One region of the Peribacillus muralis genome, then DNA from elsewhere that is predicted to be linked to it. Evidence: predicted binding sites of a transcription regulator. Region 1 holds the regulator's gene; the other holds the start of a gene.

The links. The regulator Rex, encoded in region 1, represses fermentation and respiration genes when NADH is low (regulators of the CRP and FNR family bind a similar motif). The targets are predictions, from matches to a motif close to TTGTGAAATATTTCACAA.
Region 2: a site for Rex is predicted at 1,838-1,855, ahead of ABE28_RS17530 (L-lactate dehydrogenase). Genes of this name have one in related genera too.

Annotation. Positions count from the first base shown of each region.
Region 1 covers NZ_CP017080.1:303,604-311,346, reverse strand. The annotation lists gene ABE28_RS01580 (hypothetical protein) at 262-849, shown strand; gene groL (chaperonin GroEL) at 1,022-2,659, opposite strand; gene groES (co-chaperone GroES) at 2,719-3,003, opposite strand; gene ABE28_RS01565 (CPBP family intramembrane glutamic endopeptidase) at 3,330-4,055, shown strand; gene ABE28_RS01560 (YdiK family protein) at 4,052-4,264, shown strand; gene ABE28_RS01555 (redox-sensing transcriptional repressor Rex) at 4,300-4,962, opposite strand; gene moaC (cyclic pyranopterin monophosphate synthase MoaC) at 4,988-5,494, opposite strand; gene ABE28_RS01545 (ABC-F family ATP-binding cassette domain-containing protein) at 5,624-7,543, shown strand.
Region 2 covers NZ_CP017080.1:3,599,520-3,607,262, reverse strand. The annotation lists gene ABE28_RS17535 (L-lactate permease) at 1-716, opposite strand, end outside; gene ABE28_RS17530 (L-lactate dehydrogenase) at 759-1,691, opposite strand; gene ABE28_RS17525 (hypothetical protein) at 2,061-2,345, shown strand; gene ABE28_RS17520 (hypothetical protein) at 2,402-2,941, shown strand; gene ABE28_RS17515 (uroporphyrinogen-III synthase) at 3,071-3,886, shown strand; gene cobA (uroporphyrinogen-III C-methyltransferase) at 3,900-5,357, shown strand; gene ABE28_RS17505 (DUF4064 domain-containing protein) at 5,541-5,951, shown strand; gene ABE28_RS17500 (immunoglobulin-like domain-containing protein) at 6,143-7,743, shown strand, end outside.

The DNA of each region.
Region 1 (7,743 bases):
CTAAAAATATTAGTTGCACTGATTTTATATGTTTTGATACTAGCATTTCAAAATTCATTTAAAATTAAATATTGATTATTCCTAGTATTTAACATACCGTTAACAATGAAGTGACATCCAAAAATAGATATATTCGGTTATATAAGTTTATCAAATGTAATCACAGCAACCGGTAAAATCCCTTATTCAACATAAGGCGAATATTTTCGGGATTTTTCCTTGATGTCTTTATTTATCACTAATATAAAGAGGTGGTAAAATATGCTCCCAAAGTATACTTGTCCTTTTATCATTTGTCTGTTCCTTCTAATGGGGTGCAGTACTGCAGATAAGACAAGTGAAAAATCTGTCGACAATCCAATCGAGACTAAACAGAATAAATCATCGAATCAAAAAAACAAATCATTAGAAAACAAGCTGCTTCCCCCTAAGTTTAGCATCACAAAGTTTGAAATGAATTATATTCCTGAGAATAAGGAATTAACATTACTTATGAATTACGAAATAAATCTGGAAATATACGAAATCTTACAGGAAAACACCCAAAAGCTGTACTTTTCACTGGAGTACCCTGAAGCAGTATACGATATTTTTCATAAGACAACCAGTGAATCAGTGTTGGCAGAGCAACCTAAAGATCACAAAACTACATATCAAACTCCATTCAAAATAAACATCGATTTAACGACAAAAGAATTGGAGAAAATAAAAAACAACTTATCTGGCTTTAACCTCATTATTGCTGACAAAGATAAGGATGTAATTGCTCATTTTATTGATTTGAATGGGTTTAATACTTTCGATTCTGATGCTTCAAATTCTACTCATATAGATGAGACAACGAAATAGATTGCAAAGAAGAGTTCCGATTCAGATAATGCTTCTATTAACCCTCAAAATTCCGAAGGAAAGGCCCCCCACAGTAAACTGTGGGAGGCCTCAACTTTAAAGATATTCACGTGTTTGGTGAGCATTCATTCTGAATCTCGTTAAATCCTTTATTAGAGGATTTAAGCGTTGATTACATCATGCCGCCCATTCCACCCATGCCGCCCATGTCAGGCATGCCCATGCCGCCAGCGCCTGCTGGTTCTGGTTTGTCCGCAACGACAGCTTCTGTTGTTAGGAACATGGCTGCAACTGATCCAGCGTTTTGTAGAGCTGAACGAGTTACTTTAGTTGGATCGACGATACCGGATGCGATCATGTTGACCCATTCGCCAGTAGCTGCGTTGAAGCCAGTGCCTACCGCTTCGCCTTTTAGGCGTTCAACGATTACAGAGCCTTCAAGTCCAGCGTTGTGAGCGATTTGGCGTACAGGCTCTTCGATTGCACGAAGGACGATTTTCACGCCTGTTGCTACGTCGCCTTCCGCTTGGATTTCAGCGATTTTATTGTATACGTTAAGAAGTGCTGTACCACCACCGGCTACGATACCTTCTTCAACAGCGGCACGAGTGGAGTTCAATGCATCTTCAATACGAAGTTTACGTTCTTTTAATTCTGTTTCTGTAGCTGCACCGACTTTGATTACCGCTACACCGCCAGCTAATTTAGCAAGGCGTTCTTGTAATTTTTCACGGTCGAATTCAGAAGTCGTTTCTTCCAATTGAACACGGATTTGGTTTACACGAGCTTGAATTTGCGCTGTATCCCCAGATCCTTCAACGATCGTTGTGTTTTCTTTTGTAACAACCACTTTAGACGCACGGCCTAGAGAATCGATTGTTGCAGTTTTAAGGTCGAGTCCGATTTCTTCAGTGATCACTTCGCCGCCTGTAAGAGCTGCGATGTCTTCCAGCATTGCTTTACGACGGTCACCGAAACCAGGTGCTTTAACCGCAACTGCATTGAATGTTCCACGAAGTTTGTTCACTACAAGAGTTGCAAGTGCTTCGCCTTCTACATCTTCAGCAATCAATAATAGCGGTTTTCCTTGTTGTACCACTTGCTCAAGTACAGGAAGGATTTCTTGGATATTCGTAATTTTTTTGTCAGTGATCAAGATATATGGATTTTCAAGGACCGCTTCCATTTTATCTGAATCAGTAACCATGTAAGGAGAGGCATATCCGCGATCGAACTGCATACCTTCTACTACGTCCAATTCTGTCGTGAAACCTTTGGACTCCTCGATCGTGATGACGCCGTCGTTACCAACGCGCTCCATCGCTTCGGCAATCAGTTGGCCCACTTCTTCATCAGCTGAAGAGATGGCAGCAACTTGTGCAATCGATTCCTTGTTTTCGACAGGTTGGGAAATGGCTTTCAATTCTGCGATGGCAGAGTTGACCGCTTTTTCGATCCCTTTGCGGATACCCATTGGGTTCGCACCAGCTGTAACGTTTTTCAACCCTTCACGGATCATCGCTTGCGCTAGAACCGTTGCAGTCGTTGTACCGTCACCAGCTACGTCGTTTGTTTTGCTTGCTACTTCAGCAACCAGTTTCGCACCCATGTTTTCGAATGCATCTTCCAGTTCGATTTCTTTAGCGATCGTCACACCGTCATTCGTGATAAGCGGCGAACCGAATTTTTTCTCAAGAACCACGTTACGGCCTTTTGGTCCAAGCGTTACTTTCACTGCATCTGCAAGTGCATCCACACCACGAAGCATGGAGCGGCGTGCTTCTTCACTAAATTTGATTTCTTTAGCCATTTTTAAGTACCTCCCTAAAATTTTAAGAAAATTTTCGTTCAGTTAAGTATGATGTATAATTAGCCGATAACAGCCAAAATGTCGCTTTCACGTAAAATTAAGTATTCGGTATTTTCGTATTTAACTTCAGTACCTGCATATTTTGAGAAGATAATTAGATCGCCTTGGGCAACCTCTAAAGCAACACGTTCGCCATTTTCAAGGACACGGCCAGTACCGACTGCTACTACCTTACCTTCTTGTGGCTTTTCTTGTGCAGTATCAGGAAGAACAATACCGCTTGCCGTTTTTTCTTCAGATTGAACTAGTTCAATAATAACGCGATCACCTAATGGTTTTAACAAGTGAAACACCCTCCTCATATTCTCTTGATATTTGCTTCATGATTATTAGCACTCTTCATCATCGAGTGCTAACACATTTATAATATTAAATAAACCGAGCCTTTTTTGCAAGTATCTTATCGAAAATTTTTTATTAATTTCTGATAAATTCCGGGTATACTACATTAACATAATGATTAGATACGGAAATGTTTTTACGGGGGTACCTTTGAGTGGTGTTCTGCCTCAATATTTGATACCATTTTGGAGTATGCGTTTATAGATTGTCCCCCTGTCAGGAACATTTTCAGGCGAAATGGGCGACTAAATTAAAGGAGTTTTCATTTTTGAAAAAAGAATATTGGTTCGTCATCATCACTTACATTGCCATGCAATTATCCAGTATTGTCGGGATACCCATTTTCATGCTGATAGGGGCTTCAAGCGGTATGAATGCTGATGAGCTTGAGCAAAAGTCTGCAGCATACTGGATCGTATTCAGCTTTTTCGTCGCATTAGCCTTGATTCTTTTTTTAATGAGAAAAGATATGAAGGAAAAAATGGACACAAGCAACCAAGCCTCCGTTCGCACATCCATCTTATGGGCGATAGCAGGAGTCTTCCTGGCATTAACTGCTCAAGCGGTTGCTGGAATCATTGAGCAAAGTCTTGGCGTACAGCGTGAATCCGAAAATACGCAGCAGCTCATTGCAATCATTTACAAAGTCCCCATGGTCATTTTCGTCACTTCAGTAATTGCACCAATCTTGGAAGAAATCATTTTCCGGAAGATCATTTTCGGATCACTTCATAAACGGTTTAACTTCTTCATTTCCGCTGTACTCAGCTCGGTTATTTTCGGCTTGGCGCATGGTGAATTGGAGCATCTTCTTTTATATACGGCAATGGGGTTGACCTTTGCTTATCTTTATGCGAAAACAGGCCGCATCCTCGTGTCCATGAGCGCACATATTGCGATGAATACGCTTGTTATCATCATACAAGTCGTGAATCGCGAGCAAATTGAGAAGATGCTGGATACTGCACAAGCCTTCATCGGAGGTTTATTATGAAACGACAATCACCATTATTCATCGGAATCATTTATGCTGGCTTAGGTGTCCTTTTTACGGGAATTGCGGTTCAAACCGTCAATTCCTCTGGATGGGGAATCTTCGCCTACATACTTGTCCTTATTGCGACGCTTGATTTCGGATCGGGCCTAAGGATGATCATGGTCCATTTTAAGATCAAGGCCGCGCAAAAAAATAAGAAAAAATAAAAAAACGCTGCGAAGGTGCAGCGTTTTTTTTCATTTCATTCTTCCACTGCAGCTTCTTCCACTACCGGATAATGCTTCAAAAAGTAGATGAGCGATTGGAGCTCCACTGCAAGGTCAATATGGTGCACCCTTATGGATGGGGGTACCGTCAGCCTTGCAGGCGTGAAATTCAATATCCCTTTAATGTCGGCTTTGACCAGGCGATCGGTGATCGTTTGCGCCACTTGTGCAGGGACTGTCAATATGGCAGCCGTTATATTATTTTCCTGCAATAGTGTATCGATTTGATCCATATGATAGATCGGCACATCGGCTATTTGCTTTCCAACCTTGTCTTCCGAAACTTCAAATGCCATTTCAATCTTTGTATTATTATTTTTTATGAAATTGTAATTCAGGAACGCGGTCCCTAAATTCCCTACCCCGATTAAAGCGACTTTCGTCAGTTCATCTTGGTCCAGTGTTTTTCTAAAGAAGGATAATAAATAATTTACATTGTAGCCGTAGCCTTTTTTCCCAAGCGCGCCAAAGTAGGAAAAGTCGCGACGAATGGTAGCAGAATCCACTTTTACAGCTTCGCTTAGCTCTGCCGAGGAAACTCTTTGTTTTCCCGAGGAGTGTAAGTTTTTTAAAAATCGATAGTACAGTGGCAGCCTTTTGGCAGTTGCCTGCGGTATCTTTGGGTCATGGTTCATCATTCTTCCCCGCCTTCACACATGCTTTTCAATCTCTATTTGTTTGATTTACTTGTCTTCTATAATCGCTGCTGGATACTCCACCTGTTTTCTCAACTAAGAATGTAGGCCCGATCACCATGCCCTTATCCAAGGCCTTACACATGTCATATACAGTTAGGGCAGTGACGGATGCAGCTGTTAACGCTTCCATTTCCACACCTGTACTCCCTTTGGTCTTAGCTTCCGTTTCAATCCCAAGGCGATATCCCTGTTGTTCCTTTTCCCAATCAAAGGCTATATTGACGCCCAGCAGTGCAATGGGATGGCACATCGGGATGATATTGGACGTATTCTTGCTGGCCATGATGCCCGCAACTTGCGCGACAGCCAATACATCACCCTTTTTCATATTCTGGTTGATGATCGCTTCATATATTTCAGCGTTCACTAAAATGCTCGAACGAGCCGTTGCCGTCCGGGTCGTTTCCGGCTTGGCACTCACGTCGACCATTTTGGCCCTGCCTTGTTCATTGAAATGCGTCAAGTCTGCCATTGAATAACCCCTCCTAAATAATACACTATTATTCCACTTTATGTAACAGCTTGTTTTGGCCCGGAACCAAGCTATTGCCGATAATAACTATAATACGTTACACTTAAAATAATCAATTGAGGTGAAACTATGATTTTATTACAAATCAATCAACTATCAAAATATTACGGAGCTGAACTTATTTTATCAAACATGAAGCTCGAAGTTCAAAATAAAGATCGAATTGCCCTTGTCGGGCGGAACGGCGCGGGTAAATCGACGCTGCTGAAAATCATAGCCGGGCAACTATCGCATGATGGCGGTGAAATCATCAAGCCAAAAGGTGTCACCATCGGTTACATGGCACAAGATACTGGCCTCGAATCCGAGTTAACCATCTGGGATGAAATGCTGACCGTATTCAAGGATCTTATCGATCAAGAGAAGGAACTGCGCCGCCTTGAGGCTGATATGGCCAGGCCAGATGTATTCGAGGATGAAGTCGTTTACCAAAAAGTGCTCAATGAATATGACGCGTTGATGGTCGCCTTCAAGGAAAAAGGCGGCTACCAGTATGAAGCGGATATCCGTTCCGTACTGCATGGCCTTCAGTTTGCTGATTTTGACTACTCCACCCTGATTTCCACATTAAGCGGAGGGCAAAAAACGAGGCTTGCGTTAGGGAAGCTGTTGTTAAGGAAACCTGATATATTGATCCTGGATGAACCGACGAACCATTTGGATATCGAAACACTCTCCTGGCTGGAACAATATTTACAGAGCTATCAAGGAGCTGTCCTTATCGTTTCCCATGACCGGTATTTTCTCGATAAAGTGGTCAATCAGGTCTATGAAATTTCCCGGAATAATATGAAAAAGTACTATGGCAATTATAGTTCTTATCTGGAGGGAAAAGCCGAGGATTATGAGCGGGACATGAAGCTGTTCGAGAAACAACAGGGGGAAATCGAAAAGCTCCGCGACTTTGTCCAACGGAACATCACAAGGGCCTCAACCACGAAAAGGGCCCAAAGCAGGCGCAAACAGCTTGAAAAGATGGATGTGCTGGACAAGCCGCAAGGTGATGAGAAATCTGCCAATTTTTCATTTCAGATTGAGAAACAAAGCGGGAACGAAGTGCTCCACCTCCAGGACTTGGCGATCGGTTACGAGGATGAAACGGTCTCAAAAAACATAAACTCTCGGATGACGAAAGGGGAAAGTATTGCGCTAGTCGGCCCGAACGGCGTTGGAAAATCGACACTGCTGAAGACAATCATCTCTAAGTTGCCTGCACGTGCCGGTTCTTTCCGCTTCGGAACGAACGTCGAGGTCAGCTACTACGATCAGGAACAGGCCAACCTGATTTCCAATAAACGCGTACTCAATGAATTATGGGATGACTATCCCCTTAAACCGGAAAAGGATATCCGCACGGTTCTCGGGAATTTCCTTTTTAGCGGTGACGATGTTTTGAAAACCGTGTCCACTTTAAGCGGCGGGGAGAAAGCCCGGCTGGCGCTCGCCAAGATGATGATGGAAAAAGGGAATTTCTTGATACTGGATGAGCCAACGAACCATCTGGATCTCGACAGTAAATTGGTGCTTGAAAATGCACTGATCGATTATCCGGGTACGATTCTCTTCGTCTCACATGATCGATATTTCATAAATCGCATAGCCACGAAGGTCATCGAACTCTCCAAGGATGGCAACGAGGAATTCCTCGGTGATTATGATTACTATGTAGAGAAAAAACAGGAGCAAGCGGAGATCAAGGCGCTTGAACAGGAAAATCAAGCGAAAACAGTAAATGTGGCTGTCGAAAAAACGAATTACAAGATCGATAAGGAAGCAAAAAAGGCTGAACGCCAAAGAAAGCGGCGGATAGAGGAAATCGAGGCGGCCATGGAGCAGCTTGAAGCCGAAATAAACGAATGCAATGAACTTCTTTGCGATCCAAATGTTTTCCAGGACCATGAAAAAGTGATGGAGGTCCAAACAAAGCTCGATCAAGCACAAGAAACTTTGGATCAGCTTCTTGAAGAATGGGCAGAATTGGAAGAATGACAAAAGACCAGAGTCTAATGACTCGGTCTTTTCTTTTTGAATGGAATGCACGATTAAAGTTATCCACAAACTTGTTAACAAAACAATTACCATGCACAAGCGAATAATTAGAGTTATACACATTATCCACAGAAACATATCCACTTATCCACATAATCACCTGTTTATACACATGCCATTTAATTTTCAAAAAAACTTTA
Region 2 (7,743 bases), 1.6 Mb from region 1:
GCTTGGGACACCGTATAAGTAGTCGATGTCACTAATATCGCCGGCAATACTTCCCTGATCCCCTTAAACCCATCCATCAGCCATATTAATAAAAACGGAATCGTAAAGTTAATGAGCGGCAGTGTTAAGGCCGTCATCATGGACACTTTCATGGAGGTCACATTTTCCAAGCCGAATGTCCCGATGATGCCAACCGGTATGCCGATTGCCCCAAATGCCCCTGAAGCCCCGTTTGCTATTAGACAGAGCATCGCCGCCTGTAAAGGCTTGAACCCCAATGAAACCAGCAGGACGGCGCAGATTGCGATCGGCACACCAAATCCTGCTGCCCCTTCAAGAAAGGCGTTAAAACAAAAACCAATAAGTAAGAGCTGAAGTCGCTGGTCTTGGGAAATCCCTGCTATGCTACCGCGTAAAACCTCGAATTTCCCCGATTCAACGGAAATTTTATATAACCAGACGGCCATCACGATGATATAACCAATCGGCCATATCCCTTGGAATGTACCTTGAGCTACACTTCCGATCGCTTCCCCCAGGGGTAGCTTAAAGAGAAAAAGGACGATAAGAAAGGTTACAACTAAGTTTAGGAGGGCTGCATGGATCCCCTTCATCTTGAATATCGTCAAGCATAATAGAAATAATAGGATCGGAATGGCTGCAACCAATGCTGAAAGTGCAAGATTATTGAATGGATCGAATGTTTGGACTAACATAATGACAGCTCCCTGCGTAAGAAATTCTGGTTAGTGTATGAACTACTCCCAAAATGGGGCTTGAATATCTTGAAGCGTATGGACAGAACGGGCAAACTGTTCTTTTTCGGTCTCGTTCAGGGCAAGCTCGACAATATTTTTTGCCCCTGTGCGATTGATGACAGTAGGGGTCCCGATATAAACATTACTATGGCCATATTCGCCTTCCAACAATGATCCAACTGGTAAGACGACATTTTCATTCTTTAAGATGGCTTTTGTGATTCTTGCCAATCCCATGGCGATCCCATAATACGTAGCCCCCTTGGACTCGATGATCTGGTAGGCAGCATCACGGACTTGAACGGCAATCTCTTTTTTTCTTGCGTCCGTTAATTTTGCTGCGATCGGCAGGCCGGAAAAATTGGCGGAGCTCCAAACCGGAAGTTGTGAATCACCATGCTCACCAATGATATAAGCATGGATACTTGTAGGGGCCGTATTAAATTCTTGCCCTAATATAGAGCGGAATCTTGCAGAATCCAATATCGTCCCTGAACCAATCACTTTTTCTTTCGGTAAACCGGAAAATTTCCATGTCGCATACGCCAAAATGTCCACTGGATTCGTTGCAACCAAGAATATTCCATTAAATCCAGATTTCATGATGCTGCCTACAATCGTTTTGAATATATTCATGTTTTTCTTTACAAGATCTAACCTGGTTTCTCCGGGCTTTTGTGCCGCGCCAGCACATATGACGACGATTGCAGCATCCTGGCAATCCTCATATGATCCAAATTTTATATTCATGGCACTAGGCGCATACACAAGACCATGATCTAAGTCCATGACATCGCCTTTCGCTTTTTCCTGATTCAAATCAACAAGGACCAACTCATCACATGTCCCTTGATTCATCAAAGCATAGGCATAACTTGATCCAACTGCCCCAGTACCAACTAAAACGACTTTATTTCCCTGTGTAGAATTCATAATGAATACCTCCAATTTTTCGAATGAAAGACCTTTTTTAAACAATATTCCTCAAAAGGGGTATCTTCATCCTTAAAGTATGTGAAACATTTCACAAAAAGATATAAAAAAATTTGCAGGCTTGCAATAACGATGAAACAATTAGTTTGTGAAGTATTTCACAATGTTATTGTACTACATAGCGCGTTGGCATTGCAACAAACAATTACATAGTAATGATGTTTTTTTTTTTACGATGATAGCACCAGTTGTCGGATCGGTTCCTACTAAAGAGAAGGTAGTTTAAAAAGGAGATGATGCATGAAGCAAAGAATATAATGTAAAGAAGGGATATTCCGAAAAATTGAAAATGAAGAGGAGATGAGAAGCGTGATGTCCATCATCATTGGCATGCTGATTTTGATCATAGCATGTTTCGTGACTGCCAAACTAATGACCTATAAATATTGGACTTGTATTTATACAGCATTCGGCCATGATAATTATTTTAAGGTGATCGCAAAATTGGAAAGTGAAGGGGTGCGCTTCAAAACGAAAACGCCTATGAATTTAGGTTCCACAGACTTTCAAAATCGCAACAAAACGACTCAATACGATGTTTTTGTGAAAAAAGAAGATGAGCAGGCTGCCCAAAGGGCCATTCACAGCGGATGATTTCCATGGAAGTGTTTACTTTAACAAAACGGTAAATGAAAGCAGGAAGGAAATTCATGATGAAAAAACAATTGCTTTATATGATGGAAAGAAAAGAGCTTGTGGAATTATACTCGGACCCTACTGACTTAAGAAAATTCGATGTGGTCAAAATCTTAAACGTGTCGGATTCCTTTTTAGTGGCCGCTAATATTGCTGCAAATGGCATGTATGATGGTTATCGTTTGCTTTTTCTTGATAACATTCATCAAATGAATGTTCAGACGAAATATATTAAGAAAATCAGGCAATTATATCAGGCAAAAAAACAAAGTCATTTGGATTTCGATGATGAAAATGATGATTTGCTTTTGAGTTTTCTCGATTTTGCCCATAAATATAACTTCATCGTTTCAGTTGATCTTTTCAATGTTCCTGGGGAGGTTCAAGGTTTCATTAAAAACCTGGAAGCTGATATATTCGTCATGTCAATGGTGGACGAAATGGGGGAACTTGATGGTGATGCATTCATAAAATTTGGTGCGATACATGGCATGTCATGCGATGATCAAGACTTGTCCGACTTAATGCGGATTCATTCGGAAATGGGGAAGTGAACGGGATCAAAAGCTTATGGGATTTTAAAGTGTCATTTGTTTTTCATGGTTTAAAAGACTGAAAATTTGTATAATGTGTGAGGTGGACCAACACTTTCTAAAATCGATGTACATATAGGGGGAACAAACATGAGTAAGCTTGATGGCAGGACCATTGCTTTATTGGGATCGCGAAAAACGGAAGAACTCAGTAAGATCGTTCATAATCTTGGGGGAATCCCGCTAGTTCGTCCAGCACAGGGGACGGTATTCCTTGATGATTCCCACTTGGAAGAAGATATAAAGAGTTTGCTGGCAGGAGCGTTCGATTGGATCATCCTTACGACGGGAGTGGGGACAGAGCTGTTATATAAAACGGCAATGAAGCTGGAAGCCGGGGACCAATTCATTGCAGCTTTACAGTCGATGAATATTGCAGCCAGGGGCTATAAAACCGTGAATATGCTGAAAAAGCTCGGCCTCAAGCCGTTGATCCGTGATGATGATGGAAGTACGGCCGGGCTCGTTCGCAATCTGGAGGGAAATCTGTATGGCGATGTAAAGGTCGCTCTCCAGCTTCATGGAGATCCGGCTCCGATCTTGATGAACTGGCTGGATGAACAAAAGGTGGAACATAAAGAAATCCTTCCTTATGAGCATATTTCGCCGGAAAAAGAAACGATGCAACTGCTGGTAGGGGAAATACTCGGAGGCACCATCGATTCCGTTGTGTTCACAAGTGCCCCGCAGCCGCGCAATTTAATGAAATTTGTTCGTGAACAAGGCGTGGAGGATGAAATCATTGAACAGTTCAAATCAAAGGTCATTGCACTTGCCGTCGGAAAGGTGACGGCGCAAGTGATAATCGATGAAGGAATCGAGCGGGTCATTTATCCTGAGGATCAACGGATGGGCAGTGCAATGGTGGAATTGGTGAAATTTTATCATGGGATTGCAAGCAGGTAGGGGTGAGTGTGTGATGACCATCGGCAAGGTTCATTTTGTGGGGGCAGGACCGGGTGATGCGGGACTGATTACAGTAAAAGGCCAAAGGGCCATCGAAAAAGCGGATGTCATTATCTATGATATGCTGCTGAATTCAAAACTATTGGAGGCTGCCTCGCTTGATTGTGAATTGATTTATTGTGGGAAGACACCGTATTCGAATGGCATCAAGCAATCTGACATCAATGCCCTGCTTGTGTCCAAGGCGCTTGAAGGCCGTGAGGTGATCCGTCTGAAAGGCGGGGATCCTGCTGTTTTTGGAAGAGTGGTTGAGGAAGCGGAGTCGTTGGAAGCTAACGGAATTTCCTTTGAAATCATTCCTGGTGTAACATCTGGCATTGCCGCCTCCATATATGCGGGTGTTCCCGTGACACATCGAAACCTTGGACGATTTTATGCCATGTTGACGGGCCACGGAGAAGGATTGCAAGATATAGATTGGAAGGGGCTTGTCGATAGTATAGATATGATGGCCTTTTATATGGGGGCGGGCAATCTTCCCGATATTTGCAAAAACTTGATCGGTCATGGAAAGCCAGGAAAAACGCCGGTGCTTGTCATTCGATGGGGCACGTATGGAAGACAGGTAACCGTTGAGGGGACATTGGACGATATCGCGGAAAGGGCAAGGGAAGGGCCTCTTCTTAATCCAGCGATCATATTGGTCGGAGAGGCCATTTCGCTCAGGGAAAAGCTGCAATGGTTCGAAAAGAAGCCACTATTCGGACAACAATTTTTAGTGGCAAGGACTGGCACCGCAAAGAGTTCTTTAGCCGAAGGATTACAGGAGCTTGGGGGGGACGTCTTGGAGTTTCCGAAATGGATGTCGGCTAGTGTGAAAATGGAAGAAAGTCAGTTGCTCTCTTTTCTATCGTATGAACGAATTCTCTTCATCTCACCTGAAAGTATCCATGGATTCTTGGATTCACTCACTGAATATGCGATTGACTTTCGGCGGATTTCTTCTGAACTTTATGTAGTATCGAGCAAATCGAAGAAGGTTTTGCAGAAGCGCGGACTGAGCGCCAAGCTCAAATCCGAGATGCCGGAAACGGGAAGGCTGTTGGTTATTGGAGATAGGGATAAGAACCAAATCGATTCGGATTATGGGGATGCGGATTATGCTCAATCGATCGAGAAATTTGTCGATGAAAGATTCCTTGAAATACTGCCGCGAATGCTAGCCGAAAAAGCTGTCGATACCGTGCTTTTTTCGAACCGGCATTCAGTTGATATGCTGATGGAGTACACAAGGAAGGCAAATGTCGATAGTGAAGAGCTATTAAAGCATGCTTCGATTGGCGTAATCGGGAAAAGCACAGGTAATAGAGTGGAAGATTACGGGTTTTCTGTAGATATGATGCCCGAAGATCCGTCTGTGCAAGGATTGGTGGCGTTGATCGTGAATGGAAGGTTTTTAGGCTCTGATTAAAACAGGGCCTTTTCCCTGCTTGGTTTATAATCGATATTCCCATTCTGCCCCCAACTGTCTTGGCAATACTTACCTCCAGTTAAAGCGATCTGCACGGGATTTTCGATAGAATGAATAAAAGCCTTTTAATCCGCTGTAAAATGGGTATGGTATAGTAATAACTTTTCTGGGGAGGCAAACGAATTGAAACGTAAAGGGGAATTCTCATTAAGTATCATCGGTGTCAGTATCGCTGCCATCTTTTTGATTGTAACGATCATTGCTGCCGTTTATATCAACAGTGTCGATTTAAAAGGGATGGTGGACTATTCTTTAATGACAGATTCGGAGATTTCGGCATCCGAGATTGATATGTCCATCAAGTTGTTCATGGGTCTATTGTGGGCGGGGATCATCTCATTGATCATTGCATTGGCAGGCGGTTTGAGCGCCATCTTTTTATTGAAGGGAGGTAAAGTGAAGCCTGCCGGAATTTTGTTGATCATAACGGGGATAGTGACCGTTTTTCAAATATGGCCGCTTATCTTTTTCATTATACCGGGGATCATGTGTCTCGTAAGGAAGCCGATAGATACGGTGGAAGTGATAGTCTGAACTTACACTATACATAGTTTTGTGACGTAAAGAAGAAGCTGGCCCGGTGATGGGTCAGCTTTTTTGTTTAATCAAAGAAGTTGAAATTTGGGGATCACATGGTCATTTCCCATAAAAATACCTTTTGTTCCTGAAATTACTAGTCTATCATGTTACTATTATAGTAAATCTAAAAGACTGGAGTTCGATCAATGAAGATCCCATTAATGAAGGTTGGAGTATTGTCTTGTCTAACATTCAGCTTGTTCAATGGACAGGCTTACGCAGAGTCTGAATGGGCTAATGCATGTTCGTCACAAGGCCAAATGCAACCGGATAAAAATCCTTCTTACGGACAAATTAACTGCTTGCTGACGAAGGCGGCGATTGCGGCAGAAATTCCCCCTGAAGTGGTGAAAGCGGTGGCTACGCAGGAAAATGGGGATTGGCGGCAATTCGATGCTGCTGGTAAACCGATTAAATCCAGTGATGGCGGCATCGGCTTGATGCAGCTTACCAATAAAAGCGGGTATGACCAGAAAAAATTGGAGAATGACATCGTCTACAACATCGAGGCTGGTGTCGAGGTCCTGAGTGGCATGTATGCAAGAAAAGATCTGCCGAAAATCAAAGGAGCAGGACGCCGGGTCATTGAAAACTGGTATTTTCCTGTCATGGCCTACAATGGGACAAAGCCAGTGAACAGCCCCCTTTACCAGGAAAACGGGAAAAGGAATACGCGTGCCTATCAAGAGGAAGTGTTTGCCGAGTTGGAAAAACAAAGCTATCTGTCCAGTACCAAATTGGCAAGCTATCCATTCAGCACGAAAGACTTTGAATATGATCGAGGGAGTACGGCCAATATTACCTTTAAAAAGCCGGAATACACGTTGACCGGGCAAACGCATGACTCCGTCTATTGGTTCAAGGCAGGAGACAAAGTGGCCACGACTGCGAGTGTGAAAATAAGGGAAAGGGCCAGCACCTCTTCTGGCCATGCAACCGTGCCAAAGGATTCCAAGCTGATCATCACCGGGGATTTTGTTTATGAGGAGTCAGCGGCGAATAAATTTGTTTGGTTCCCGGTACAAACGGAGAACAAGAAAATCAAGGGATATATTTCTTCGGCCTATATCTCGAATAAGCCATCGACTCCTGTCGTGGATACGAATGCACCCGTGATTTCAGGGGCAACGAACGCAGCGGTCCCGTACAACTCGTCATTCGATGCCAAATCCAACGTAAAAGCCAAGGATGATAAAGATGGAGATGTAACGAGCGCCATACGTGTCGAGGGAAAGGTGGATACAAAGAAGGTGGGCACCTATAATTTGACTTATACGGTAGCTGACAAGGCAAGGAATGTTGCCAAGGTGATAAGGAAGGTATCCGTTTATGATAAAGTTAAGCCAGTCATTTCAGGTGCAGGAAGTAAAACGATCAGATTGAATGCTTCATTTGATCCAAAATCGAACGTGAGCGCCAAGGATAATGCCGATGGCAGCTTGACAAGTAAACTAAAAGTGTCGGGTACGGTGAATACGAAGAAAAAAGGAAGCTATACATTGAAGTATACGGTTACCGACTCTTCAAAAAATACGGCGACGGTAAGCAGAAAGATCACGATAGACAGCACGAAGCCAGTCATCTCGGGAGCCACGAATAAAACGATTGCCTATAACTCTGCCTTCAATCCTAAGTCGGGAGTTACCGCTAAAGATAACTTGGATGGAAACGTAACGAATAAGATCAAAACAACAGGGACCGTGAATACGAAGAAAAAGGGCTCCTATACATTGACTTATACAGTTGC